Regions from separate parts of the Virgibacillus xinjiangensis genome, predicted to be linked through region 3. Evidence: riboswitches for the same ligand, from Rfam matches in the RefSeq annotation. Region 3 holds a riboswitch; each other region holds the start of a gene.
The links. Region 3 has a riboswitch for thiamine pyrophosphate ahead of thiT (energy-coupled thiamine transporter ThiT). Riboswitches for the same ligand answer to the same signal wherever they lie in the genome.
Positions count from the first base shown of each region.

Region 1: it holds a riboswitch for thiamine pyrophosphate, as region 3 does, so the genes downstream of both, thiW (energy coupling factor transporter S component ThiW) here and thiT (energy-coupled thiamine transporter ThiT) in region 3, are expected to answer to the same signal.
Region 2: it holds a riboswitch for thiamine pyrophosphate, as region 3 does, so the genes downstream of both, ACFOGI_RS15605 (lipoate--protein ligase family protein) here and thiT (energy-coupled thiamine transporter ThiT) in region 3, are expected to answer to the same signal.
Region 4: it holds a riboswitch for thiamine pyrophosphate, as region 3 does, so the genes downstream of both, ACFOGI_RS06030 (YkoF family thiamine/hydroxymethylpyrimidine-binding protein) here and thiT (energy-coupled thiamine transporter ThiT) in region 3, are expected to answer to the same signal.

Region 1 is NZ_JBHRSA010000057.1:45,017-52,455, reverse strand. Features, by position in the region: gene ACFOGI_RS15750 (BCCT family transporter) at 1-535, shown strand, start outside; gene thiE (thiamine phosphate synthase) at 1,109-1,732, opposite strand; gene thiM (hydroxyethylthiazole kinase) at 1,725-2,507, opposite strand; gene thiD (bifunctional hydroxymethylpyrimidine kinase/phosphomethylpyrimidine kinase) at 2,504-3,310, opposite strand; gene thiW (energy coupling factor transporter S component ThiW) at 3,310-3,810, opposite strand; TPP riboswitch at 3,888-3,996, opposite strand; tRNA gene ACFOGI_RS15725 (tRNA-Ala) at 4,151-4,223, opposite strand; gene ACFOGI_RS15720 (YhdT family protein) at 4,518-4,799, shown strand; gene panF (sodium/pantothenate symporter) at 4,796-6,238, shown strand; gene ACFOGI_RS15710 (acetoacetate--CoA ligase) at 6,328-7,439, opposite strand, start outside.
Region 2 is NZ_JBHRSA010000057.1:25,899-33,337, reverse strand. Features, by position in the region: gene ACFOGI_RS15635 (hypothetical protein) at 1-142, shown strand, start outside; gene ACFOGI_RS15630 (thioredoxin family protein) at 162-497, opposite strand; gene ACFOGI_RS15625 (hypothetical protein) at 626-844, shown strand; gene ACFOGI_RS15620 (YfcC family protein) at 1,007-2,407, shown strand; gene ACFOGI_RS15615 (M20 metallopeptidase family protein) at 2,420-3,586, shown strand; gene lipA (lipoyl synthase) at 3,663-4,607, opposite strand; gene ACFOGI_RS15605 (lipoate--protein ligase family protein) at 4,579-5,439, opposite strand; TPP riboswitch at 5,562-5,665, opposite strand; gene trpA (tryptophan synthase subunit alpha) at 5,736-6,527, opposite strand; gene trpB (tryptophan synthase subunit beta) at 6,531-7,439, opposite strand, start outside.
Region 3 is NZ_JBHRSA010000028.1:19,158-26,596, reverse strand. Features, by position in the region: gene ACFOGI_RS06725 (aconitate hydratase) at 1-660, opposite strand, end outside; gene ACFOGI_RS06720 (YceI family protein) at 788-1,324, opposite strand; TPP riboswitch at 1,609-1,709, shown strand; gene thiT (energy-coupled thiamine transporter ThiT) at 1,817-2,389, shown strand; gene ACFOGI_RS06710 (hypothetical protein) at 2,495-2,620, shown strand; gene ACFOGI_RS06705 (general stress protein) at 2,698-3,048, opposite strand; partial or broken gene ACFOGI_RS06700 (hypothetical protein) at 3,180-4,600, shown strand; gene ACFOGI_RS06695 (Glu/Leu/Phe/Val family dehydrogenase) at 4,681-6,063, shown strand; gene ACFOGI_RS06690 (carbon starvation CstA family protein) at 6,263-7,439, shown strand, end outside.
Region 4 is NZ_JBHRSA010000025.1:26,168-33,606, forward strand. Features, by position in the region: gene ACFOGI_RS06005 (AMP-binding protein) at 1-1,398, shown strand, start outside; gene ACFOGI_RS06010 (acetyl-CoA C-acyltransferase) at 1,395-2,492, shown strand; gene ACFOGI_RS06015 (Rid family hydrolase) at 2,772-3,302, shown strand; gene ACFOGI_RS06020 (hypothetical protein) at 4,002-4,184, opposite strand; gene ACFOGI_RS06025 (DMT family transporter) at 4,618-5,496, shown strand; TPP riboswitch at 5,709-5,815, shown strand; gene ACFOGI_RS06030 (YkoF family thiamine/hydroxymethylpyrimidine-binding protein) at 5,906-6,499, shown strand; gene ACFOGI_RS06035 (ECF transporter S component) at 6,512-7,117, shown strand; gene ACFOGI_RS06040 (ABC transporter ATP-binding protein) at 7,134-7,439, shown strand, end outside.

The DNA.
Region 1 (7,439 bases), on a different contig from region 3:
CGGCCGGACCATCCGGGAACTGATAATTGCTGTGTCCATCGTGGCGCCTATTGTCAATAACTTTTGGTTCTCCGTTGTAGGCGGGACCGGCGTGCATTTTGAGATGCAGAACCCCGGTTCAGTGTCCAATGCATTGAATGAGGGCGGTATGCCTGCTGCAGTAATGGCCATTACGGATCAACTGCCGATGGGCACTGTTATGGGACTAGGCTTTCTTTTGGTTTCCATCATATTTGTGGCAACTACTACGGACACTATGTCCTATACGGTAGCAGCGACCCTGACTGGGAATGACCATCCGAAACGCTGGCTTCGTGTCTTCTGGGCATTGATTTTCGGGGCAACTACGATGGTTATATTGACCATAGGAGAAGACAGCATTGCTTCTATCCAGAATTCAATCGTTATAACGGCTGTACCAGTTTCCTTGCTGTTGTTGCCGCCTTTATGGACGGCCCCTCGGATTGCGAAAAGGATGGCACTGGAACAAGGTTTGATCTGGCAGAGGGAAATTCATAAGAAAATGGATAAATAAGAACTTGAAAAGCCCTGGCTGCTCTTATGCAGCCAGGGCTTTTGATTGTTCCGCTCGTTTCATGTCAGTTAATAACACTGGAAGGATTCGATTCGGTCGAGGTCGATTCCGAAGTATACCCATCGGCGCCCCTGCCATCGGTAACCAGCGATGGAGTTTCGTCCGACAAAGGTGGGATAAAACCAAAAAGAGTCTGTCCTTAACCATATATAGGTAAAGCGGTACAGGCACCCTCGAATTCCCCCAGGGTCGACTGCATACAGCTGGAATTGAGGCTGTTCTGGAGTGAAAGGCGGTGGCGGAGTGCTTGGAGCACTAGCAGGCTGCCCTCCTGGCCCACCTGGAAACCCTCCTGGCCCAGGGGGACCGAAACCTGCCCCTCCCTGCCCGAATAACTGGTTCCAGATAAACTGCGGTAAATTGAATTGCCTCTCCTCATCTGAGGGCGGCCATGGACGATGATTCATAAAAGGTCCTCCCCTAAAATGTTCTCTTTATACTATATGGGAGGATGCTCCAGGTTGGGAGCGAAATCATCAAAATGGGCCGATGTGGGATCTTTAGCCTATCTATTTATAATTTCTCTACAACGGACTGGATATCGGCTGCCTGAGTGATTGCAGAGATCACGGAAATTCCATCTGCTCCTGCATGGATGACTGTATGTGCGTTCTCTGCAGTAATTCCTCCAATCCCTACAATGGGTAATGCAGGATGCTTAGTTCGTAGAGTTTTGATCCACTCGATCCCTACAGGGTTCTTTGCATCTGCTTTCGTACGGGTAGAGAAAACAGGACCTGCACCCACATAGTCAACAACAGAGAGAGGGCTGCCTGCTAACTCTGTGTCATTGGATACGGAAAGACCGAGAATTTTGTTTGGAAACATTCTCCTAACCTCTTCTGCCGATTTGTCATCTTGCCCGACATGAATGCCATCCGCGTCCAATTCTTCAGCCAGGGAGAGGTCATCATTTATGATGAAAGGAATGTGATGGGTTCGACAAATATCTCTCAGTTCCAGACCTAGAATCCTTTTTTTATCTCCTTTTAGGGAGCCAGCCCCTTTTTCACGGAACTGAAAGGCGGTTATACCTGCCGCAATTGCATCACGCAAGATCTCATCTGGAGGGCGCTGACAGTCTTGGCTGCCCATAATCAAGTATTTTCTGAGTGCGTGCCGGATTGGTTCACTCATTTGTGTTCCTCCTTATATGAAAGTCAGCTGGATGCTTGTGGAGTGCATCTATGAATAGAGGCATAAAAGTGCCAGGTCTATCCGTTCCTGAAATTTCTGCTGCATATTCGGCTGCTGTGCCATAGAATTCCGTAGCGGCAAGTGCCTGTTGTTGGATTGGATGGCTGGTTGTTAAGCAAGCCGTCAAAATGGATCCCAGTAAACAGCCAGCTCCGGTTATTTTTGCGAGAAGGGGATGTCCCGTATTATTTTCGGAATTTCTGTTGCCAGTACAAATAATATCCTTTGCACCGGTAACAATCGCAGTCGTTTCATAAGTTCTTGCGACTTGGGCGGCGATATGCTCTGCATCACCTCCTATAGAGTCGACACCTTTTGTTTCCCAAGGAAGTCCCACCAAATGGGCCATTTCTCCGGCATTTCCTTTAATGGCCGTCGGCTGCACTTCAGCTAGTAACTGTTCAACAGCATTGCGCCGGAAGGAGGTAGCCGCAACCCCGACAGGATCCAGGACTACCGGGATGCCTTTCTGGTTGGCGGTCCTCCCTGCAAAGATCATCGCTTTTAAGTCGGATGCTGTAAGGGTTCCTATATTTATAAGCAGCCCGTCGGCATGGGCAGCCATTTCTGCAGCCTCTTCCTCAGCTTTGGCCATTACGGGGGAAGCCCCAAAAGAGAGCAAGCCATTTGCTGAGAAATTCATGACCACCTGGTTGGTTAAATGGTGAATCAACGGTTGCTGCTTTCTGACTTCTGTAATAATAGCTTCTTTCATTGTTTCACTCCCTCTTCTCTGAGAGCCCAATGGTTTGTCGGCCCATTTCCCTCCCCAAGTCCGGATGCATGTTGGATGGCAGCTGTTATAAACTTTTTCGCAATCTTTACAGACTCTACCAAAGGAATTCCTTGACTGAGAGATGCAGTGATTGCTGCTGAATAGGTGCACCCTGTTCCATGTGTGCTGGTTGTGTGAATTCTTTCGGCCGAAAAAGCATACATATCGTGGCCATCATACAAGAAGTCTGTGGCATCTCCTTCGATATGCCCTCCTTTAATTAGAGCGGCTCCGGCTCCATACGTATGGACAAGTTCCTTAGCTGCCGACTTCATATCCTGTGTGCTATCAATCCCTTTGTCTATGAGAAATTCAGCCTCTGGTATATTCGGTGTAATCAGTGACGTCAATGGAACAAGATGTTTACGAAGAAAAGCTCTGGCCTCCCTTTCTATAAGTGCATCCCCGCTGGTCGCAACCATCACTGGATCCATAACATAAGGGATGCGGAGCGCGGCCATCTTCTGTTCAATCACTTCCATCATGGGAATATTGCTGATCATGCCGGTTTTATAGGCATCTACCGGCATATCTGATAGAACAGATTCAAGCTGACTGGCAATCATGTCTGGTGGTATGTCTTGGACAGCCTGCACTCCTGTCGTGTTTTGTGCAACTACCGAAGTGATGACAGACATGCCGTAGCTTTTTAATTCCTGGAAAGTTTTTAAGTCAGCCTGGATTCCCGCTCCACCACTGGGGTCCGTGCCGGCAATCGTTAAGGCGCATGGTATATGTTTCATTATGAGTTCCTCCCTGTAAGCTCTAAGGCATTATTGGTGGATAGCTTCGTAACGATAAACCATCCGATGATTGCTCCAGTACTGCTGCTAACGACAAATGGCGGGATAAACGCCAGGGCACCGGCAGAGCTGCCCATCAAGATATTGGCAAAGGGAACGGCAAATAAAGCCCCGACAATGCCGCTGCCAACTGCTTCTCCTGCAGCAGCCCAAATTTTCCGACCCAACCAGCGGTATAGAATTCCTGCCAAGAATGCGCCCACCATCGCTCCAGGAAAGGCAAGTAGTGTACCAAGCCCCAGCATATTCCTTAAAAGGCTGATCATAAAAGCGATGACTATTGCCGGCCCCGGGCCGAGGATCACAGCGGCCATAACATTGATCGCATGCTGTACTGGATAAGCTTTTGCTATGCCGGCAGGAAACCAGAGCAACTGGGAAGTTATTGTCCCAATTGCAATGAAAACAGCCATTACTGTAAGTAAATGTGTACGGTTCACATCTTTCTCCCCTTTTGGGGCACCAAAAAAGCCAGATCCCATATAGGACCTGGCTTGAACAAGCTGAAAATAGATGACATTTTGTCTGACTACTTCCCTCCGCTGGTATGATCCAGATCAGGTCCATAAGGGTCGGAAAATTCATCTTTCCTCTCAGCCTGTGTTTCGGCACCCCTAGTAGTTTTACGTTTATTGAGTTTTCTGTTTTATCATAACAAAGAAGTGAGCGTTTGTCAGTAGAATCTTCCCATTTACAAAAGGATAAGTTGGATAGGTGTAAGAAAAGAATCTAAAAAAAGAGAAGCTTCCTTATCATATAAGGAAGCTTCTCTTTTTTTGATGGAGCATAGCGGGCTCGAACCGCTGACCTCTTCGCTGCCAGCGAAGCGCTCTCCCAGCTGAGCTAATGCCCCATATTGGCTATCACAAATATAAATTATAAAGGGTTACCAACTATTTTTCAAGGGTTTTTTACAAAAAATCTATATCTTTTACAGAGACCGGGAGGTTCAGCATGAATAAGATGGCTGACAATTGAATGAATTTACGACATAACTACACTATCATACCCACTGAAAGAAGGAAAACGTGCAAACATGCAAGGATATTAGATATACTTATGGCATAAGTACAGGATATTTACAGATAAAACTTGATAGGTTATATTCGAAAGAATAGTATAACTTTTTAGAAATGGGGGATGAAAAGTGTCCAGCAAGTCGGAAGGGAAGGATGAGCGGTTTAAGGTAGCCAATAGGGAAGCTCTTATCGGAGTGGCCTTGGTTATTTTCAATTTTATCTGGTGGTATGGGTTTGCCTATGGGCTTGGCAGCAAGGACCCGGAAGATTATTCCTATGTTTTTGGGTTTCCCGCTTGGTTCTTTTACAGTTGTGTGCTGGGGTTTATTGTCATGGCGGTTCTGGTGACGGTGATCGTCAAAAAGTTTTTTGTCGAAGTTTCATTGGATGATGAGGGAGAAGAGACATGAACTGGCAGGCATTGATTCCGTTAATTGTATTCTTAGTTTTAATGTTCGCAGTCGGCATTTGGTCGAGTAGGAGTGTGAAATCGTCTGAGACATTCCTGGAGTCCTACTTTCTGGGGGACCGGAGTATGGGCGGATTTATCTTAGCAATGACCATGACTGCTACATACGGTAGTGCAAGCAGTTTCATAGGTGGTCCTGGTACTGCATATACAGAAGGGTTGGGCTGGGTCCTATTGGCGATGACTCAGGTGGTGACCGGCTATTTTGTCCTAACGGTTTTGGGAAAAAAATTTGCCATCGTTACCAGGAAATATAAAGCAGTAACAATGGTAGATTTCCTGAAGGAACGCTATCAGTCAAAATGGGTGGTGCTGTTTTCCGCTTTAAGCATCATTATTTTCCTATTCTCTGCCATGGCAGCACAATGGATCGGTGGAGCCCGCCTGATTGAGTCATTGACAGGCTTGCCATATACCACGGCATTGTTCATCTTTGCTTTATCTGTCCTGGTTTATGTTGTTATTGGCGGTTTCCGGGCAGTGGCATTGACGGACGCCATCCAGGGAAGTGTGATGTTCGTCGGTACGTTGATCCTCCTAATAGCAACTATTTTTGCAGGGGGAGGAATTACGGCCATTATGGAGGATCTAGCCAATGAAAATATCAATCTGGTTACACCTTATGGAGCGGAAGGGACATTGACCCCAACATTTGTATCCTCTTTCTGGATTCTTGTCGGGGTCGGAGTCGTCGCACTTCCTCAAGTTACCGTACGCGCTATGTCCTATAAGAATTCAAAGTCGATGCACCGGGCACTGATTATAGGGACCATCGTCGTCGGGTTCATTATGCTGAACATGCATTTGATTGGTGTATTTGCCCGGCCGATTTTACCTGGTATTGAGATTGCCGACCAAGTAATGCCGCTGATCGCTTTGGAGGTACTGCCGGCATGGGTAGCGGGCTTGGTGCTCGCCGCTCCGATGGCTGCCATCATGTCAACGGTGGACTCCCTGCTGTTGCTTGTCAGCTCGACCATTGTGAAGGACGTCTATTTGAATTACATAGAACCAAAGGCATCCCAGCAGAAAGTGATGAAGTTGAGCATGGGGGTGACCGCTATCCTAGGAATTGGGGTGTTCCTGCTATCGTTGGATCCCCCAGATTTGATCATCTGGCTCAACTTGTTCGCTTTCGGCGGATTGGAAGCAGCGTTTATTTGGCCAATCATATTGGGTCTCTATTGGAAGAGGGGAAACAAATATGGGGCGATCGCTTCCATGGTTACCGGGGTAGGGCTGTACATATTGTCAGACAGCTTTTTTCCGCAGCCGTTGGGGCTTCATTCCGTAGTCTTGCCTGTTGTATTTTCCCTAGTGGCCTATATACTGTTCAGCTTAGGAACACAACATAAACAAACCGCTGTACCGGAAATCTGACAAGGAGTTGCCCAGTGTGTCTGTACTTCTTGGATGGCCAGTAAGAATGAAAAAAGACAGCCTTCGCGCGAGGGCTGTCTTTTCCTGTATTATTTTTTCTTCATCTTCTTTGCAAACTCGATAAAGTATTGCAATGATTCTTTGTTGCGCAATGAACCTAAATTGACCACTTTTTCTGATGGCTGCCCCATCAATATCTTCTTGACCGGTATTTCCAGTTTCTTGCCATTCAGTGTCTTCGGAATATCGTCCACTTCATGGATTTCCGTGGGTGCATGGCGTGGGGAGCATTGCTGTCTGATATGCTGTACTATTTTCTTTCTGATTTCATCTGTCAGTGTTGCTCCGTCCTTCATCACAATAAAGAGCGGGGTAGAGGAACTGCCTTCTCCATCTGGGATATCTACAATCAAGCTGTCCTCCACTTCATTCACTTGATCTACTGCCCGGTAGATTTCACTGGAGCCGATACGTATGCCGCCGCGGTTGATCGTGGCATCAGACCGTCCATATATAACCCCGGTGCCGCGTTCGGTAATCTTCAGATAATCACCATGGCACCAGATGCCAGGGAAAACATCAAAATAGCTATGGTACAGACGAGTGCCGTCAGGGTCATTCCAGAAATAGATCGGCATGGAAGGGAAGGGTTCTGTCAACACCAGTTCTCCCACTTCCTCGATCCTGGGTGTCCCCTGTTCACTGTAGCTCTCCAGTTTTGCGCCCAACCCCCTGCATTGCAGTTCTCCAGCATAGACGGGAAGCGTAGGGGCTCCCAGTATGAAAGCTGTGCAGACATCAGTCCCGCCGCTTACCGAAGCAATCCAAAGATCTTCTTTCACGTTTTCGTAGCACCACTGGAAGCCTTCCGGCGGCAATGGGGAACCAGTGGAGCCGATGCTCTTCAGGTGGAACAAATCATAGGTGTTCCCTGGCTCCAATTCATCTTTCATGCATCCTGTAATATAACTTGCACTGGTACCGAAAACGGTCATTTGTGTTTCTTCTGCGAACTTCCAAAGCATCTGTTTATCAGGGTAGGCAGGACTGCCATCGTATAGGATAACCGAACTGCCTGTGAGAAGCCCGCTTACCAGGAAATTCCACATCATCCATCCGGTGGTAGTGTACCAGAAAAAACGGTCTTCTTCTCCGAGGTCCTGGTGAAAGGTGAGTGCCTTCAAATGCTCCAGAAGTATTC
Region 2 (7,439 bases), on a different contig from region 3:
AATGTATATCGCAGGTAACGGAGTATCAGACCCACGACTTTTCATTGTAGAACTAACAAGTGGTGAAGTACTCTATGAAGGTGTAATCGATGCAGGCCAACATCAAGGAGAGTTGATGGTCCATGAATTGTTGATTCCATAAGCGGAGGGGCCGGGAATAATTATCCGGCCACATGGTTATATAATTTGTCCAACTTTTCTTCCAAAAGGTCCATATGGACGATGCGTGCTTCACGGATATACTCTTTTCCTTCCCAGAAAACAAGCAGGACCGGCACAGTGAAAATGGAGAAACGACCGGCCAGTTCCTCTATTTGTTGGGCATCTGCATGCCCCAACTGCATTTTGAGATAATTATCCATCAGATTCTGAACTTGCGGTTTGAGGCCGTGGCATACACTGCAGTTCGGGCGCGAGATATAGAGGAGTGCCAACTGATTTGTACGTATCCATGCATCTACTTCTTCTAGACTGTTGAGCTCATGAAATTCTCTCACAGAACTAGCACCTCCTATCAGGTATTGAGCAGATTATAACAAAGAACTCGTCCCCAGGCATGTCTGGAGGTTTATATTCTGCTGATAAAAGGAAAATGTCTATAAAACCTGAAGAATGGGGTGACACAATGGCTGAAAAAGGCAAGGAACGAATCAAGGATAATAAAAGCAGGGCAAATGAAGAAGATCGCAGTGAACTGGATGGCTTCAAAGAGCAGCAACTGGTTGATGACGTGCCAATGGAAGATTTAAAAATAGAACAGAAACATGAAAAGGAAAAGTCCAATTCCCAAGATGCTTCCCAAAGTGAACGAAAGTATACGACAAACGACGGGGAAGACAATTAATCGATAGAAATGGAAGCACCCCCCTGTATCGAATCAGATACAGGGGGGTGCTTCTTAATGATGGCTTACCATGGATTAAATGCAATTTTAGGTCAATTGTGTTATCTGCCTATTTTTTGTATAATTGTACTTCATGTAAAATCAGGGAGGAAGAGAAGAAAGATGGAGAAAGAAAATGGGAAGCGTAGAAGGAAATTTGAATTTCCTCATGTATTTGTCATTTTATTCAGCTTTATAATTGTCGTAGCTATTACTACATATTTTATACCTGCTGGAGAATATGAACGGGAAGTTAGTGAAACGGGCACTGAAACAGTAATCGATGGAACCTATTCCACCGTGGAAAAGACTCCGGTCGGGTTCTTTGATATATTCCAGTCTGTCCATGCAGGGATGGTCAACTCCTCAGCAATTATCTTCTTCATTTTTATTGTAGGAGGAGCTTTCGGTATCTTGAACGCCACCAATGCACTGAATAGGGCATTCGGTTCATTATCCAGGAAGCTTTCAGGGAAAGAGATGCTGATCATCCCGATTACCATGACTGCTTTTGCGCTTGGCGGTGCCACGTTTGGGATGGCAGAAGAAACCATACCATTCATCCTGGTCATGGTGCCGGTCGCCATGATGGTGGGCTTTGACTCGATTGTCGGGCTTGCTATGGTACTAGTCGGTGTTTATGCCGGGTTCATTGCTGCTTTCATGAATCCTTTTACGATTGGAGTGGCTCAGGGGATCTCTGGACTGCCGACATTCTCAGGTATGGGAGTACGTGCAGTGTTCTTTGTCATTTTCCTTGCAGCCAGTATTATCTATGTCATGCTTTATGCCAGGAAGATAAAGAAAGACCCATCGAAGAGTATCGTTTTTAAAGAGGATGCCAAGAGGAATGATAAAATAAATTTGGATGATCAGCCGGCGATGACCAAGCGCCATGTTCTGATCATCATCGTTTTGATCTTGACAGTGATTGGCCTCGCCCTTGGGGTTACTCTCCAAGGATGGTACATGCAGGAGATTGCCGGATTGTTCCTGTTAATGGGGATCATTGTCGGCTTTATTGCCAAGATGCGGGTGAATGAGATAGCACAGTCTTTCCTTAAAGGTTGTGAGGAACTTGTGGTAGGAGCACTTGTTGTTGGCTTTGCTTACGGGATTTTAGTTATACTTCAAGATACCAATACCATTGACACTTTGCTATACGGCATATCATCGATGGTGTCCGGCCTGCCTTCAAGTCTCGCGGCACTAGGCATGCTTTTCACACAAGGTTTGCTGAATTTCATCGTACCATCTGGAAGTGGACAGGCAGCCTTAAGTATGCCGATTATGGCACCTTTAGGAGATTTGTTAGGGGTCGATCGCCAGACAGCTGTATTGGCTTACCAATTCGGTGATGGGATTTCCAATATTCTCACCCCGACAGCAGGAGTTCTGATGGCTTCCCTGGCTGTTGCAAAAATCTCTTGGGTGAAATGGGTGAAATGGGTTTGGCCGCTCATTCTCATCTGGTATCTATTGGCAGCAATCTTCGTCACTGTTGCACATTTGTTTATCTGGTAGGAGGAATGGGAAATGGTGGAAAATGTTTATCATAGGCTGGAAGAAATTTACCCGGAGATGGTGGAGCTTCGCAGGGATTTTCACATGTATCCCGAGCTATCTCATCAGGAAGAGATAACACCTGAAAAAATAGCTGAATATTTGAAGAGCCTTGGCATAGAAGTGAAAACCGGTGTAGGCGGCCGTGGAGTGATTGGTGTTCTAAAAGGCGGGAAGCCCGGACGGACGATCGCTTTGCGTGCTGATTTTGATGCTCTCCCGATTCAAGAAGAGAATGATATCGATTATAAATCCCGGATCCCAGGTGTTATGCATGCATGTGGCCATGACGTGCATACGGCTTCCTTGCTCGGTGTAGCGAAAGTATTGAGTGAAGTCCGGGAGGAAATCAGCGGTACCGTAGTCTTTGTCCATCAATTTGCTGAAGAAGCTACACCAGGCGGCGCTCATAAGATGATGGAAGACGGCTGTCTCGAAGGTGTCGATGTTATTTATGGCGCCCATGTGATGTCCACAGAAGCATTTGGTTCCTGTACAGTGAAGGAAGGCTACTTCTCTTCAGCTCAGGACGACTTTCACATTAAAGTTTATGGGAAGGGAGGCCATGGGTCCGAACCTCATAACACGGTCGACCCGCTCGTAACCGGAAGTCAGTTGGTCGTGAATCTTCAACAGATTATCAGCCGAAGGGTAAGTCCGCAAAGTGCAGCAGCTCTTACGGTTGGTTCCTTTCATAGTGGTAAAGCAACGAATGTGATACCCGATACAGCTGTAATCAAAGGAACAGTCCGCACGTATGACAGGGAAGCTCGGGATATCATCGAGCAATCGATGAAGCAAATTGTCAAAAACACTTGTGAAGCAGCTGGGGCAGAAGTGGAGATGGACTATGTGAGAGACTGTCCGTCCATTTGGAATGACCCGGAAGAGACGAAACTGGTCCGGGAGAAGGCTGTAAAACTATTTGGAGAGAATGCTGTCAACACAGAGGAGCCGATGTATGGAAGTGAAGATTTTGCCTTCTATCAGCAAGAGGTGCCGGGAGTCTATTTCACAGTAGGTGGAGGAAATCCTGAAATAGATGCTGTCTATCCGCATCATCATCCTAAATTCAAAGTGGATGAACGAGCCATGCTTCATATCGGCCGGATGTTCATTCATCTAACATTATCCTCATAATAGCTTCGTTTTTAGTGTAGGAAAAACACCAGCCGTCTGGGCAAGCAGGGCTGGTGTTTTTCTTTTTTATGCTTAGTTAGAATTGAAAATCGACCTCTGTCTTTTCTTGTTCTTCAACGCCTTTCATATATTTAACCCGGCGTTGGGCTGATGCGTTGCTGACTTGCTCATCGGCGTGGTAGGAGGAACGTACCAGAGGACCGGCTTCACAGTGAGTGAATCCTTTTTCGAGCGCAATCTTTTTCAGTTCTTCAAATTCATCCGGATGATAATAGCGCTCTACTTGCAGATGTTTTTTGGTTGGCTGGAGGTATTGACCAATTGTAACAATATCCACGTTATGTGCACGCAAATCATCCATTGCTTCGATAATCTCCTCTTTGGTTTCTCCGAGCCCCACCATGATACTGGATTTAGTCGGTGTGTTTGGAGCAATTTCCTTCACTCGTTCAAGGAGCTGAAGGGAACGGTCGTACATGGCGATAGCCCTTACTTTTTTAGTAAGACGGCGAACCGTTTCGATATTATGATTGAAAATATCCGGTCCGCTGTCCATCAAGGTATGAAGACTTTCATAGTCACCCTTCATATCGGAAGGAAGTATTTCAATTGTCGCTCCTGGATTTCGTTTGCGGATCTGACGGACGGTTTCAGCAAATACTGCCGCCCCTCCATCTTTCAAATCGTCTCTTGCGACCGCGGTGACCACTACATGTTTCAATCCCATTACTTCGACAGATTCGGCTACCCGCTGTGGTTCTCCCCAATCGAGCTCATTTGGGAGTCCTGTCTTCACAGCACAAAAGCGGCATCCTCTTGTACAGGTATCCCCCAAGATCATGAAGGTAGCTGTTTTTCGTTCACTCCAACACTCATGCAGGTTTGGACAACGAGCTTCCTCACAGACAGTGTTCAGCTTTTTATCACGCATCAAGTGTTTCAGTTTCCTGTAGGATTCATTTGTGTTGATTTTCGTCTTCAGCCATTCAGGTTTACGTATGTACTCTGCTTGCTTCGCCATTGTTAACACGCTCCTTGGATGTATTATGTGTCCATGCTTCCGATGAGTATTTTGTTTCCGCCAGCTGGTGAACTTCCTCCCACTGTTCCTCGGATAGGGTGAATGGATGCAGATGGATTCCAAGACCATCCTCGAATCCTTTCTTGAACGCTGATGTCATTTCCTCATAAGACAACTGTTTACCTGTCAGTTGTGCAATATCTGCTGCTTTTCCGGCAAAGGCCTTGCGCTTCCGTTCCCGGTGCTTTTCGGAGGAGAAACGAAACAAGTCGAAAAGCATCCCAGTATTCATGCTTATTGGTATAGAACCGTGCTGGAGGACTACTCCATCTTTTCTTGTCTGGGCATTGCCAGAGATTTTTTTACCATCTACGACCATCTCATAGAATGCTGGCTTTTCAAAGCAGATGGATGTTCTCTCTCTATCCCGCTTTTTTTCTGGAACAGAAAAGTCTGCAGCAATTCCAATATTTTTGTACCCTTCCAGGACACCTTGAGAAAGGACATGATATGCTTCCTGGACAGAGGTCGGGATGGAGGGATCCTGTTCATTGATGACAAGGCTATAGGTCAGTTCATTGTCATGAAGGACAGCGCTTCCTCCTGTCAGCCGCCGTACAAAATGGCAGTTATGCCTGTGCACAGCATCCAGGTCGATCGTGCTCGACTTTTGAAACCGTCCGAGGGACAGGCTTGGCTTAGACCAACCGTAAAATCGTAATGTCGGAGGAATCTCACCTTTGCTGTGCCACTTCAACAATGATTCATCCAAAGCCATATTGATGGCTGCATCCTGGATACCGCTGTCCAGGTAGGCCCATTCTTTCTCCACATCGTTACCTCCTGTTCCTCATTAAACTGGGATACGGCATTTGTACCCTTTGCGCCCCCATAAAAAAAGAGACTGCACTCACGGAGAATGCAGTCTGACAATATATGAAAAAAAGAGTACATATATAATCAACTGCACTTTCCCACGCTAGCATTATCTAAATCGGGTGCAAGGGTCAGGGCATCTTGCCCCTCTCAGCCGTGGTCCAGCTCCCCTAGTGCTTAAATGGTTATTCGATACTATGCTAACCTATATTCGTTCAATTGTAAATGTTGGTAACAGTGCAGTAATTAATTTTATAACTTTACTTTTGGTTGTGTGCTTTCCTGGATGAGCTGTTTCACGGTCTCTGTCTCTCCTTGATGGAGGAGGTCCACAATTCTGCTGCCGACAATGACACCATCACCCGCATTGCTAAGCTCTCTTGCTTGTGCGGCGTTGGAAACTCCGAATCCTGCCAATACAGGAACATTGCTATATTCTTTGAGCTTTTCCAAGAAGCCTTTCACTTTTTCGTTATGAGTAGCTCTCACGCCGGTAGTGCCGATAACAGAAACAGCATAGAGGAATCCTTCTGATTTCCCAGCAAGTTCTGAAAGCCTTTCATCCGGACTCGTCATGGCAGCAAGCTGGATGAACGCTATGTCTTTTTCGTTCAAAAACCCGTTGATGGTATGCTGTTCCTCCAGAGGGAGGTCGGGAATAATGACACCATCCACCCCTGCTTGATCACAAGCATTGGCAAAACGCTCTGGCCCGTAAATTAGTATGGGATTGAAATAGGTCATGAGAATGACTGGAATGCTGCGTTTTTCTTTAAACGAGGAGAGGTGATCCAATACCATGGAAAGGGATACCCCTTGTTCCAAGGCTCGGATTCCCGCTTCCTGAATGGTTGGTCCATCTGCCACTGGGTCGGAGAATGGTATACCCAACTCCACAGCGGAAGCCCCGCATTCTTGCAAAAAGGTGATACGTTCTTCCAAGATATCCAGACCACCGTCACCAGCCATAATGTATGGAACAAACAGATTTTGGCCTGTATCCTGTTTTTGCTGTAATGTTTTCTTCAATTTTTCTTTCCCCATTTATTAATCCTCCTCGATTCTCTCTTTTACTTGGTCTACATCTTTATCTCCTCGGCCGGATAGGCAGATCACGAGAGATTGGCCTTTGCCCATCTGCTGTGCCAGCTTGACCGCATATGCAACAGCATGAGCACTTTCCAGGGCTGGGATAATTCCTTCCGTTCTGGACAAGTATTGAAACGCCTCCAAGGCCTCTTCATCCGTGATGGAAGTATATGTCACTCTTTCTGTTGCATGCAGGTGGCTGTGTTCTGGACCGACCCCTGGATAGTCAAGCCCTGCAGAAATGGAGAAAGCTTCCTCAATTTGGCCATTGCTGTCCTGCAGCAAGTGTGTCATCGTACCGTGCAGAATACCGACTTTCCCTCCAGAGAGTCCAGAGAGGGTAGCTGCATGTTTATCCGTATCCAAGCCTTCTCCGCCTGCCTCAACTCCATATAGCTTTACCTCGCTGTCTTCAATGAAAGGATGGAACATCCCCATGGCATTACTGCCGCCACCGACACATGCCACGACTGCGTCGGGAAGGCCGCCTGTTTGTTCCTTCATCTGTCTCTTCGTTTCTTTTCCGATCACCGATTGGAAATCACGGACAATCTGTGGAAAGGGGTGTGGGCCTACCACGGAGCCAATGATATAATGAGTATCCTCTACATGACTTACCCAGTATCGCAATGCCTCGTTCACTGCATCCTTCAAGGTGCCGCTGCCTTGGGAAACACCGCGCACCTCAGCACCGAGCAATTCCATACGGAACACATTCAGCTTCTGGCGCCGGATGTCCTCTTCTCCCATGAATACCACACATTCCAGGTCAAGGAGGGCACAAACTGTTGCAGTCGCTACACCATGCTGGCCTGCGCCGGTCTCAGCAACCACTTTCTTCTTTCCCATCCTCTTTGTTAACAAAGC
Region 3 (7,439 bases):
GGTAGCCCCAAGTTCTGCACCCATATTTGCAATGACATGACGGTCCATCGCAGAAAGGGTATCTACCCCAGGTCCATAGAATTCGATGATTTTGCCGACACCGCCTTTAACATCATAACGTCTCAGCAGTTCAAGGATGACATCTTTAGCACTTACCCAATCAGGCAGTTCACCTGTCAGCTTTATTCCGAATATCTTCGGCATAGTGATGTATATCGGCTCTCCGGCAATAGCCATGGCCACGTCGATGCCGCCCGCTCCCATGGCAAGCATGCCCATGCAACCGTTGGCACATGTATGGCTGTCGGACCCCAACAACGTCTTCCCTGGAACGGCAAGGCGCTGCATATGAACAGGGTGGCTGACACCGTTACCGGGTCTGCTGTAATAGATGCCGAACCTTTTTGCAGCGCTTTCAAGAAATAGATGGTCATCCGGGTTTTTACTATCTACTTGTATAAGGTTATGGTCAACATACTGAGCGGAGACTTCTGTCTTAGCATAATCCAGACCCATAGCTTCCAATTCCAACATGACCATCGTACCGGTTGCGTCTTGGGTCAAAGTCTGGTCTATTTTCAGACCGATCTCTTCTCCGGGCTTCATTTCACCAGATACCAAGTGGTCCTTGATCAACTTTTGTGCTACATTCAAACCCATAATTCCCAATCCTCCTTTTTATAGGTAGTTTACCTCAACAGAGATGAATTCAAACAGGGAATAGGATGGAGGAATAGAAAAGAGGCAGGTCCACCATCGGGATGCTCCTGCCTCTATTGCGTTTCTGTTATTCAGCTTTATGGGCTTCAATTTCCGAATGAATTTTGATTTCTTCTCCTACAAGGACACCACCTGTTTCTACAGGTGCATTCCATGTCAACCCGAAATCTTTACGATTAATGGTTGTCTCTGCATTGAAACCAGCAACGATGTTTCCACTCATCGGGTCCTTGCTCTGTCCTTGGTAGACAACATCAACCGTCACAGGTTTTGTTGTGCCTTTGATGGTCAGGTCGCCAGTCACATCGTACTGGTTGCTTCCCTTCTTTTTGATATCTGTGGCAACAAAGGTAATCTTCGGGTGTTTTTCGACATCGAAGAAATCTTCGCCACGAAGATGGTCGTCGCGGCCTTCTTGTCTAGTATCAATACTTGCTGCGTCAATTGTAACTTCCACTTTAGAATCCGTTAGATCTTCTACGTCAGCTTCAATTACTGCTTCAAAATCATTGAAAGCACCTTTGACTTTGGAAATCATCATATGCTTGACGGTAAATCCCACTTCACTATGCGCTGTATCCACGTTCCAAGTTGTTTTTGCCATTCAATATCCCTCCAAAAGAAATTATGCAACGTTAGTTACTCAACGTTAGTTACTTTATGTTACTTAGTATAAAATTATAAATACTGAAAGTCAAGGAAAAACATCTTTAATTCAAATATATATGATTTAGGTAATAATAATTGAGAGCCTTCATGGAAAAAGAAATTTTTCTTGAAAGGTGGAAAGGAAAGGGATCATAGGGAAATAGATTTAAAGTTGGTACTTTCCTTATTGAATTGAGAAGAGAGCTAGGATACAATACTAGTAACAAAAAAAGTGAATGGAAAGCCTGCAGGGGGAGCCATTTGGCTGAGAGTGGACGGATCGTTCAGACCCTTTGAACCTGTTAGTTAATACTAGCGTAGGGATGGTGGCTTTCTTGATGGTTGAAAAGTAATGTGAGCGGAACTGTTTCCATCAGGAAGTCTTCCCCTTTGGCATTGCTTTTTTTGTGTGCAGAAAAACGGCAAGACGGAAGGGGAGAATATTAAAATGAAGTTTGGAAAAACACTATTCCTGATAGAAGTGGCCGTATTCACTGCTTTGGCTCTTCTACTGGATATACTGCCATTCCTATCGTTCAAGATATGGGCAATGGGTGGCTCTGTTTCCTTCGCAATGATACCTGTATTTATTGTTGCATTCCGCTGGGGATTAAAAGGCGGGTTATTATCAGGGTTTCTATGGGGAGTTTTACAGGTGGCGACAGGTACAGCCTATATATTGCATCCGATTCAAGGTCTGCTGGATTATCTGGTAGCATTTACAGTAATCGGATTTGCCGGGGTGTTTGCACGTCGAATTCAGCAGGCTGTTAAAAATGGCCACACGAAAACCTATCTATCTTATATTACAGCAGGAGCATTACTCGGATCCGCACTTCGTTTTCTAGGCCATTATACAGCTGGCATCGTGTTCTTTGGTTCTGCGGTAGAAGGGCAGCCGGCATGGTTGTATTCTTTGCTGTATAATGGGTCCTATATGCTTCCATCTTTCATCCTGAGTACCTTTGTAGTCTTCTTCTTATTTCATAAGCAGCCGAGAATTCTATTAAGAAATGAATGACTTTATTGGATTCGCTCACATGAAAGATACTTTTATGACACAAAGGAATTACTTTTAAATAGAATATATAGGATGACCGGGATTACAAATCAAAGGGGGATATCCTTGGAAGAGTTGGTGGGACATTGCACGATTTGTGGGAAAGAAATTTATTGTGAAAATGGCTTCTTTGATGGAGAACAAAAGGACGGAGAATTATATTGCCATGAATGTGTTGGTATGGAGGAGTAAGACGGTTTATTAATGTGTGTCATGAAAAATAGTGGGGAGAAGAACGGACTGGTTTCATACCAGTCCGTTTCTGTATCTTAAGCCAAGTAATTCATTACATTTTCATTATTCGTTACAATCAGGAAGATTTTTCCTTCGTCCATTTCTTCCTCATATTGCTCGGCTTCCTCCTGAGAGAAGCCAATGTCTTTCAGTTTTGTCCGGAGTTCATCTCCCTGACTCTTAAACATGGTCCCTACATAATCGGAGAAGTCCATTTCATCCATACCGATGGTTTTGGCGTCTGCTCCACCGGCTACTCGTTCTGTTCGATCTTCATCATGAGAAATAACATAAACATCATCCTTGTTGATACCTTTATCCTTTAAAACGCTTACGTCCGTCTTCAACTGTTCATCATTCGTATAAGCTTTAATGAATGGTTTCATTTCAAACGCCTCCTCTAAATTAGATTTATATTTGATATTCCCATGGATAAGATGATTAAACATGGAAGGTAGCGTTTTTAATGGAGCTTGCATAGGCTGTATAACTAATTTTGATGAGAGGCGTGGTCTGTATGGGGTTGGAAATTTCCCATTGGTTATACGGTCTGTTCACGTTTGCTATTATTGTTGTCTGATTCTTCGCAAAGGTGTGGTGTTTCCTACATTATTAGGAACCTTTGTCATTGCTTGGGTATATAAAGGAAGTCTGCTTGATGGATTCACTGCCATTTTCAATGCCAATCTGGTAGCGGCACAGGAATTATTCAGTATTTTCCTGATTATTACATTTATGCTGGCACTGTTGAATTCACTAAGAGATTTAGGAGCCGATCGCAAAATGATACAGCCGATTCAACGAATGATGATCAATGGGCATGTGTCCTATTTTGTGTTAATTGGTATTACGTATCTGATTTCACTGTTCTTTTGGCCGACACCAGCAGTACCTTTGATTTGTGCCTTATTGGTCCCAGCAGCAGTGAGGGCCGGGCTGCCAGTAATGCTGGCGGCAGTTGCTATAGCTCTTGCAGGTCAGGGAATGGCCCTCTCTTCTGACTATATCGTCCAAGTAGCGCCGAGCCTTTCCGCTTCTTCAGCTGATCTGGATGCTGGACTAATCGCGGATAAAGCCTTGATTTTATCCTTGTTTGCAGGTATAACAGCCATTCTTTTTGCTTATCTGCTATACCGTAATGGAATCCGTGCTCCACAGGATCCCCTAAACGAACAGGCATATCAACAGTTGCAATCATCCACAACAGAGCATGAAGGGAATAAAGTACGGACGAAGCACTTGAATGCTTGGAGCAAAGTTTTTGCTGTTCTTGTCCCGTTATCCCTCCTGGCTGTAGTGGTTTTTATGATGTACAGTAAGCTTTTTTCCGGAAGCAGTGGGTTGGTAGGCGGGGACGGGGCTGCCTTCGTTGGCGGAGTTGCTGTCATTCTATTGCTGTTATCCACGCTGGCTTTTGGAAGGCAGCATGCACTTGATTACATTACAACCCATATTACTGATGGTTTTGTGTTTGCCTTTAAGGCCATGGGGCCGGTTATTCCAATTGCCGGCTTTTTCTTCCTTGGAAGTTCCGAATATTCCGGGATGATCCTCGGAGTAGATGGAGATGCCCCCGGACTGTTGTTCGACTTGGTAAACGCCAGCCAAGAGTATCTTCCACAAAGTGCTTTGCTAGCCGCATTGAGTGTTTTGTTGATTGGTATCATTACCGGACTTGATGGTTCCGGTTTTTCTGGTCTACCACTGACAGGAGCACTGGCGGCTTCCCTTGAAACAGGTGCAGTAGATGCTGCCACCTTGGCTGCATTGGGGCAGCTTGGAGCTATTTGGACCGGCGGGGGCACGATTGTGGCATGGTCCTCACTTATTGCGATTGCCGGTTTCTGTGGCGTGCCTGTCATGGAATTAGTACGCAAGAACTTTCTTCCTGTTATGGCAGGACTGATGGTCGCTTCTCTTGCTGCCATATTTATATAAGCAACAGGTATCATAATGATTTTTAATTTCTGTCTTGTGGGTATAGTACTATATAAATATCGAAACAGGAGGGACTACTTTTGCTAGACAATTCCAAGGAGATTGTAACGAAGTCGCTGCAAGCCTTGAGGGATGATCCGACCTTTTTGCCGGAACTTGAAGGGGAGGCCAGGGAGAAGGCTTTCACTTCATTAGCCTCCATTATTTCCACTCCGAATCATGTCCATAAATCTTATTTGAGGGTCCGCCTCGAAGATAACCGGGTGGAACGGATCCCTTCATTCCGCGTACAGCATAACAACATGCTCGGTCCATATAAAGGAGGCATCCGTTATCATGAATCAGTGGAAGAATCGGAGGTAGAAGATCTCGCTTCTTTGATGACATTGAAGAACGCGCTGCATGAAGTGCCATTTGGCGGAGCTAAAGGCGGGGTGGTCATCGACCCGGCTGATTTCAGTGATAAGGAGTTATATGCAATTTCCAAAAAGTATGTGCAGTATTTCAGCGAGATCCTGGGACCGGAGAAAGATATTCCTGCTCCAGACGTCGGTACAAGTGAGCGGGAAATGGATTGGATGATGGGAGAGTATAAAAGCATCCATCCGGGGCAGAGATACAGGGAAAGTTTTACAGGAAAAAGTGTTATGAACGGTGGTTCTCTTGGCAGAAGGGAAGCAACAGGTAGAGGGGTATACTTCACCCTGCGTTATTTGTTGCATGATTTTGTTAAGGACAATAAGGATTGGCTTGGAGAACGGAAGAGCAAGTATGCTAAAACAGCGCTGGAACATCAGGATAAAAACCTTAGCGTTGCGATTCAGGGATTCGGCAATGTTGGGTCAGTAGCAGCTTTGGAAGCGTATCGATGTGATTATCTAAATAATAAAGTAGTAGCGGTAAGTGATAAGAATGTAACTTTATATAACCCAGATGGCATTGATATCCCTAATTTGATACGATTTACTTCCACCAATCATAATAATCTGCCCATAACGGAAGACGAGGTGAAGGAAGCGAATATCAAAGCAGATATCCACAACCGGGATGAATTGCTGGAAGTAGAGTGTGATGTATTGATTTTCGCCGCCCTTGGCGGTCAAGTCCATAAAGGTAATATGAAGAAGATCAAGGCTAAAATACTGGTGGAAGGTGCGAATGCTCCAGTGACAGAAGAAGCAGATGAGTACCTTAACGAGCAGGGGGCGATCATTTTGCCAGACCTGTTAGCCAACGCTGGCGGGGTAATTGTATCCTATTTGGAGTGGCTTCAAGGAAGGGAGACCCAGTTTCTCGAAGAAGAAGAAGTTTTTCAGGAACTGACCACTAAAATGGAAAAGACTTTTGATACAGTTTACCCCCAGTATTTCGATAACCATCATTCCCTAAGAGAAAATTGCTTTATCCATTCGGTTATGAAACTTTCTACCATTATCTATAGACAGGGAAAACTGTATTATTAAGAGAAAAAGGCTGTGGTTCCAGATGGACCCAGCCTTTTTTTGTATTTTATAGTTCTAAATTGTTGAATAATTTACAAATTATAATATAATTGTACTAGATAATAGCGCTTACACATAGCGTTATACAGGACCTTCTTCGGCCATAACCAATTGAAAGGAAGGTAGGAGAATCGTCCTGAATAAAAGGGGGGGAAGAGAAATGCCGGGAATAGTGGTTGCAATCATTGGTTTGGTTATTTTTGCATTAGGTTATCGTTACTACTCCAAATTTGTCGCCGAAAAGATTTTCAGATTGGATCCAAATTATGTCACACCTGCCCATAAATACAAGGATGGTGTGGACTTTGTCCCGACAAATAAATTTGTCTTATGGGGGCATCACTTTACTTCTGTTGCAGGAGCTGCGCCAATTCTTGGTCCGGCGATTGCTGTTTACTGGGGGTGGCTGCCAGCCTTTCTGTGGGTCATCCTGGGAACTGTTTTTGCAGCAGGGGTCCATGACTTCGGTACTTTGGCACTCTCTGTCCGAAATAAAGGACAGTCCGTTGGTACTATTGCCGATAAGTTGATCGGACAACGCGGAAAAATCTTGTTTTTATTCATAATTTTAATCTTGGTTTTAATGGTAAATGCGGTATTTGCCTGGGTGATTTCCAACTTGTTCATCACCTATCCAGCGAGTGTGGTGCCAGTATTCATCCAGATTCCATTGGCTATTTGGATCGGCTATGCAGCCTATAAACGTAATATGAAGATGCTTGTACCATCTTTGATTGCATTGGCAATCATGTACTTGACCGCTGTTGTGGCCAGTGGCACGGAATTTTTGCAGATTGATTTGGTCAGGTATATGGGAGGAGAAGATGGAACAGGACTATTCGGTCTCGGAGCTGTTTCTACAGCATTTCTGATCTGGATTGTCGTTTTGATGGCTTATGTTTATGTCGCTTCCACACTTCCTGTCTGGAAGCTTCTCCAGCCGCGGGATTTCATCAACTCTCATCAGCTTGTGGTCGGGCTGGCCATCCTATATCTCGGTCTGCTCTTTACCAACCCAGAGATCACAGCTCCTGTTACAAATTCCAATGCAGATACACCGTGGCTGCCGTTATTGTTCATTACCATAGCCTGTGGTGCTATTTCGGGGTTTCATGGCCTCGTTTCATCCGGCACATCCTCCAAACAGCTGGATAAGGAGACAGACGCCCGTTTTGTCGGATACTTCGGAGCAGTGGGTGAAGGGATTCTTGCATTAGTTTCCATTTTGGCGGTAGCAACATTTTTCGCCAGTACTACGGAGTTCACGAATGCTTATTCGGGGTTCACGGAAGCAAATGCGATCGGTCTGGGAACCTTCGTAGAAGGAGCGGCACAGC
Region 4 (7,439 bases), on a different contig from region 3:
CCGGATAAGCCCGCACTCATCATCGGGAAGGAAGTTATTTCCTACCATGAGTGGCATATGCTTGTACAGCGGGCGGCCGCAGTCTTCCAACAGGAGAATGCCACCCATCACCGGGTGGCGATTTTTCTCCCCAATGGCCTGGAATTTTTACAAGTTTTTGCGGGAGCAAGTGCTGCCGGCTGGGCAAGTATTGTTTGCGATATACGCTGGAAAGAACGGGAAATAAGGGACCGTCTGAGGCAGTCGGAACCTGACCTGGTTATTGCTGCTGCTAGCATGGAACATCTCTTTACTGATCAGAAGTTCCTGGCAGTGGAGGAATTACAGAAATGGATGAAAGGGACCTATAGCAAGCTTACAGAAGGAAATCCGTCGTTTTATATCGGCTTCACCTCAGGGTCGACAGGAGAGCCTAAAACATTCGTCCGTTCTCATGCATCCTGGGTGGAAACTTTCCGATGCAATCAAGTGGATCTCGGTATGACTCGGGAAAATCATGTTCTGATTCCAGGTTCGTTTGTAAATTCTACCTTCCTCTATGGGGCGATCAGTACCTTGTATCTCGGAGGGACGGTTCATCTATTGAAAAAGTTCTCTCCTTCGCAGATGATACAGTCCATCCAAGCAGAGCCGATTACCCATGTCTATGTGGTGCCCACCATGCTGCAAGCCTTGGTGGATGCAGGGTACAAGGGGAAGGAGGATTGTACATTCATTTCAACTGGTGCCAAATGGCTTCCCTCCTTGAAACAGGAGATGCGGCGGAGGTTCCCTTATGCGTCCTTCTATGAGTTCTATGGTTCCTCCGAGCTGAGCTATATCACTTATTTGAAGGATGAGGAGCAAGCGGAACATGGTGATTCGGTCGGCAGGCCTTTTCACAATGTAGAAGTGACGATCCGCCGTGAAGATGGAGAAGAGGCGGAACCGGGAGAAGAAGGTGTACTATATGCCCGGAGCCGGATGATTTTCGATGGCTATATGGATAATGAAGAGGCAACCGCCGAAGTGTTTGCCGGTGAATGGGCAACCGTCCATGACATTGCCAGACAGGATGAAGACGGGTTTGTTTACATAGTGGGCAGAAAGAATGAAATGATTTTATATGGCGGCATGAACATTTATCCTCAAGAAATTGAACAGGTGTTGAAAAAAATCCCTGGTGTCGAGGAAGCTGTTGTATTCGGTGTGAAGGATAAGTATTGGGGAGAGAAAGTAGCCGCTGTCTATCAGGGCAATATAAGTATTCGTGAACTGAAAGCCCATTGTCTGAAACACCTGTCCACCTATAAAATCCCAAGAGTATGGAGGAAGATGGAACAGCTGCCTCATACCACCGGTGGAAAGGTTTCACGCCGGGAGGCCAGAAACTGGCTGGAGACTGAGATTACTTCATGAAGAGAGCAGTGATTGTCCAAGCGAAACGGACACCCATCGGTAAACAGAATGGAATGCTCAAAGCCCTGCCGCCTGAGACACTTGCCGCATCGGTGATCCAAGAGCTGGTTCAGGGGCTGGATCAACCCGTGGATGACATCCTGTTTGGCAATGCAGTCGGTCCAGGTGGGAATGTTGCAAGGTTATCTGCCCTTGAGAGCGGGCAGCCTACCTCCGTTCCCGGCCTGACAATCGACCGGCAATGTGGGTCAGGCTTGGAAGCCATCCGGCTGGCATGTCATCTCATCCAAGGTGGTGCAGGAGAAATCTTTATTGCCGGTGGTGTGGAAAGCAGCAGCCAGTCACCATATAAGAAACGGGCTCGCTTCTCTCCCGAATCCATCGGTGATCCGGATATGGGGTGGGCTGCTGATCGGATAGCCGAAAGATACGGAATCACCAAAGAGATGCAGGATGACTATGCATTGCTCAGCTACCGGCGGGCCGTTGATTCCTTGAAAAAGGGCTGTTTTATGGAAGAGCTTGTATCACTGCCGGGAATTCCGATGAAAGATGAAAGCATTCATCCGAGACTAGATTATGAACGGATGCTTGCGCGGCTTTCTCCTTGCTTCACGGCAAATGGGACGGTAACTATGGGGAATTGCTGCGGTATCAATGATGGAGCAGCAGCTGTCTTGATCATGTCCGAGGAAAAAGCCGATCAACTTGGGTATGAGCCGGTTCTTCGGTTCAAGAACAGCGCAGTGGCTGGAGTTGATCCCAATTATCCGGTGATCGGTGCTATAGAGGCTACCTCACGATTGTTGGAAAAGGAAGGATTAAATCCTACAGACATCGACTTGGTCGAATTGAACGAAGCATTCGCCGTAAAGCCGGTGCTGTTTTCACGAGAACTCTCCATTCCCTATGAGAAAATGAATGTGGGAGGCGGCGCTATTGCGTTCGGCCATCCCTATGGTGCATCAGGTGCCATATTGCTGACGCGGCTGTTTCATGAAGCCCAGCCCCATAGGGCCAAATATTGTCTGTCCGCCATTGGCATCGGAGGCGGGCTCGGAATTTCCGTGTTATTGGAAGTGATGAGTAAGTAGGATAGATCCGTCATCTGATTAACATCCGTCCATTAATCTGAGAAATATCTACAAAAAGCCAACAGCCCCTTGAGTGGGCTGTTTTACTATCTCTGAGGCGATGGAACTATTAAAACGTAGAGGATACAGGCTTAATCACTAATTTCATTGTATTTCGTTAAAATGTATGTCGAAATGGTTTATATTCTGTGAATATTCAATTATATTAATAATAATAACCAATCTGAATGGCTTACTGGAGAAGGAGGTCCACATGGGAACAAAGGAGATGATCATTGGATGAAAAAGAAATACATGGCCGCTATTTTTCTATATGGGTCCGCTTTGTTTATGCTTGTTGGTTCCTTCACCTATGCCGGCAAGGAGAAGGAAGGCTTCACTTCTGGAGAGGTGGATTTCATGGAACTGTCCTCTCCCGTGATTTCCAATCCTGTAGAGCTGCCGGAAAAGAATGATCAACTGAGGTTCAGTACGATAGCTCCTCCGTTGATGGTTGGAGATGGTGAAAACACGTATGAAAGGTATGGAGATACAGAGACACAGGCCAAAGGCATTTTTGAAAATCTGGAAGCCCAACTGGAAGAAAGGGACCTTTCTTTATCGGATGTGACCCACCTCCGTGTCTATATCGTTTCCGACTCCAATAATGGAGGAGAGCCTGATTTTGACGGGTTTTTCGCTGCCTATGAGGAATTCTTTGATGCGGAAGAAAAGGAGCTGAGTCCAACCCACACAGTCGTCGGCGTGGATCGTCTCATCGACCCGGAATGGCTGATCGAGATCGAGGCGGTCATTTCCTCCTCCTCCTAAACCCTAGTGCTGCCGCAGTGTCATGCTGCGGCTTTCTTTGAGTAGGTGGAGATGCTGGACGCTAAATGCGTACTTCATACTAGTAGCATAGTAAGCCTTGCGTGAGCCTTCTGCACCGCTGCGGAAATTCCACTGCGCTTTCCGTGGGAGCCTCGTAAGTCTCCTCGCATCGTCATTGAGTTCAAATGAATCCTTTAGAACTGCCTACCAAGCCTTGTGTGTGCATCCCACACCGCTGCGGAAATTCCACTACGCTTTCCACGGGTGACCCGTGAGCTTCCTCGAACTATCGTTCTCCAGGATCTCACGTTGGCCACTTTTCCTGAGGGAGTCTCCATGGATTTCCTCCGCTGGTTGTAGTGGTTACAACCTTTTTATCTAGCATTAAGTCTTTTTCCTAGCAAGAGAATATATGGTGAATCGCTCACTAGAACCAGTAAATATAATCCAGCGGAGACAAAATACGTAGACTCCAGTGGGAACAGCACGAGTCTGAAGGCCCCGGAAGAAGTGCATTTCTTCTGAGGAGACTGAGGCCGTGCCCACGGAAAGCGAAGTATGTTGGCGTAGCGGTGGTATAGATTAGCAACCGATGCTCGGAAAAATTCACTTTATAAATATCTGCTAAAAACCATTCCACTCAAAAACCCCTTTCCATTCATCACGGAGAGGGGTCTCATTTCTTATATTCATCCGTTATTATTCCGTTACCGCTTCCTTGGCAGCCTCTACTTTCCATTGCTTATTCGGCTGGATACTGGAATTCAGTTTCTGGGCAAACGATTCTGCCGACTGGGAGTCAGGGAATGTCTTAGCCAAGTCGCTGTTGGATTTCGTCAGAATTTCAGTAGCACCATTTATCCTTCTTACAAGAATAAACATAGCATTAACTCCCTTCCTGGTTCAGCCACACCTAGCTGTACAAGTATTATCTCATAAAAGGGGAGGGAGAAGAGAGATTTAACAGAAGTGTAATGTAAATATAAAATTAGCTTGAGAAATCTCTGGAATCACTCGGCTTTTGTAGAATGGAAAGAGAGAATAATAATAGTTTTTGTCGAAATGACTTAGATTCTGTAAAGCGGTTGTTAATCATTTTTAGAAAGTTAATAGGTTTTGTAATCTATTTGTAATAATAGAGGCTCAAGATTGCTGCCGTCGGCTTGTCGTTGCCAATGGACAGAATGGTTCCATTGGCTACTCTCATAGGAACTGCTATGATAAATGGTAAATTGCTTGAAGAAAGGGAGGGTCCGTGTTGATGAAATGAAAGAAATGGATCACCGAACATAAAGCGGCTGTCTGGCTGCTTGTATTGCTTATCACGTTATTATGGGGCTATGCCTGGGTAGTGATGAAGGCAGCCCTCGAATACATGGGTCCTTTCATGTTTTCCTCTTTCCGTTTCGGGACAGGTGCGGTCACTCTGTTGCTCGTCGTCTGGATCATGAAAATCGGCCTGCCGCCGAAAGAATATTGGAAGCATCTCATCATCGTCGGGATCCTGCAGACGGCTATCGTTTTCCTGCTGGTCATGTACGGCCTCATGTTTGTCGATGCCGGAAAGTCGTCGGTTCTGCTATATTCCATGCCGATGTTCAGCAGCCTGTTGGCAGTGAGGTTCCTCCATGAAAAACTGACACCAGCCAAATCAATCGGTTTGGCTATCGGCATGATCGGACTGCTGACGATTTTAGGATGGGACATCTGGATTGGTCAGCCCGCTGAAGTGATCTTCGGTGAAGTTTTGATCATTATTGGCGCTTTTTCTTGGGCGGTATCGAATACATATTTCCGCCTGCACGTGCAGGATCTGCCAAAAATCCAGTCGTCCGCTTATCAAATGCTGTTCGGGGCCATCGCTATCATCCTGGTGACAGTTTTTACAGAATCGGGCGAACCGGTGAGTTGGAACCTTGACCTCATCTATTATATTCTGTTCTCCGGGGTTCTCGCATCAGCCCTATGTTTCACCGTCTGGTTCATCATCATGAGCAGGCTGGATATGGTGAGCGCGACCATATCAACACTTCTTGTTCCGATTTTCGGCCTCCTGTTCAGCAGTATTCTATTAGGGGAAACCATGACAATAGGGATTCTGGCAGGCTCCGCGATGATCATTACAGGAATCATCATTGCTACCGTCAGATGGAAACACCCCCGGGTCGGAGACAGCCACGCTCGGAGTTCCTAAATCCTATACCCGAAGTCCAACATGCAAAGCCACTTAAAAAAGAAAGTGCCCTCGGCGTAAAGCCGTGGGCGTTTTCTGCTGTTTGGGCAGGATCAGTATTCGCAGACACTCCAGCAGTATGCAACAAGCTGTATTTTTTTCCATTCTAAATCCCCTTTACAAAATTCGAAAGATTGTATACCATAAAGACACATGAAAACTGCATAACCGACAACAAGCACTAGGGGAGCTGTCCGAAAAGGCGGCTGAGAGGATACATGTCTGACCCTTGGAACCCGATCTGGATAATACCAGCGTGGGGAAGTGCAGTTCACTGTATGATACATGAGATGATGAATCGATACGTGCAAACTGCATTCCCGCGGGAGTGCAGTTTTTTTGTACATATCCAAAAAAAGGAGGAAAAAACATGAGCAATAAAAGTTGTGGGACAAGCAGAATCGCGGGGTGTCAATTCACCCTGTATCCGATGAGCGACAAATTCGTCGATATCATTCTCGGGGCGTTGGAAGAGGTGGATACATCGAAGGTATGGAAGGATACCGATGACGTGAGCACCTGTGTACGCGGCAAGATGACACATGTATTCGATGTGACCAAGGCGATCTTCTTGCATGCAGCTAAAACAGGGGACCATGTGGCAATGAATGGGACATTCTCCATCGGCTGTCCAGGAGACACGGAAGCCGATGCTTATATGGATGAAGCGGATGAGCCATTGAATGAGGAAAAATCACAACAGATCTCCCAACAGGCAGGGTGCAAGTTTTCCCTATATCCAATGGGCAGAGAGGATTATATGGACGCAATCTATAAACAGATCGATCTATCCAAACACCGCAACGTAGAAGTCAGCCATGCCCATTACGCCACCCGTCTGGACGGTGATGTGAAGGATATTTTCCAGGCGCTGCATCAGTCTTTTGACAGCGTGCAGGAAAAGGTCTCCCATGTGACCATGACGTTTGCGATTTCAGCGAACAGCCCATCAAATCAAGCATAAGGAGTTGAAAATATGACCAAGCATTGGAAATTGAAAGAAATTGTCCTGATGTCCGTATTGGGTGTTGTTTTCGGTGTCATCTATTTGGCTTTTTTCCTTGTCGGGCAGGGGATCCGAAATGTGCTGGTTCCGTTTGGATTGGCACCGTTCGGCTACGAGATCATCTTCGGCATCTGGTTCATTGTGTCGATCATGGCAGCCTATATCCTGCGCAAGCCTGGCGTCGCTTTTACGGCAGAGGTGATTGCCGGTGTTGTCGAGGTCCTGCTCGGTTCTGCAGCAGGTCCCGGTTTGATTCTTGCTGCCGCCATCCAAGGTTTGGGTGCAGAAGCTGCATTTGCGGCAACGAAATGGAAGGATTATCGCCTGCGTATATTGGTGCTGTCGGGAGTTTCCGCCGCCATTTTCAGCTTTGTCTGGAACCTGTTTTCTGCCGGTAATATTGCTCTCGCACCATGGCTGATTGTTTCTACACTGATTGTAAGGATGATCAGCGGTGCGCTGCTTGCAGGTGTACTTGGCAAGTGGCTCAGTGACCAGCTGGCCAAAACCGGGGTCCTGCGAGGCTATGCTTTAGGGAAGGAATTGCAAAGGAAGCGGAAATATGGAGTGGCATAAGGGAAGAGGGAGACCGATGATCGAAGTGCGTGATTACTCCTTTTCCTATGAGGAGGATGGGCAGCCCTTGTTTGACCAGCTAACCTTCAACCTTTATCCAAATGAGGTGACACTTCTGATGGGGGCGAGCGGTGCCGGGAAGAGCAGCCTCGCCCTTTGTCTGAATGGGCTTTATCCTGATGCAGTAGAAGGAGTTGCCTCCGGGGATATCTTTTTTCACGGGAAAAACATCCGCGAGTTTGAGAAGGGAGAGCTGAATCAGGAGATCGGCATCGTCTTCCAAGATCCGGAAAGCCAGTTTTGCATGATAACCGTGGAGGAT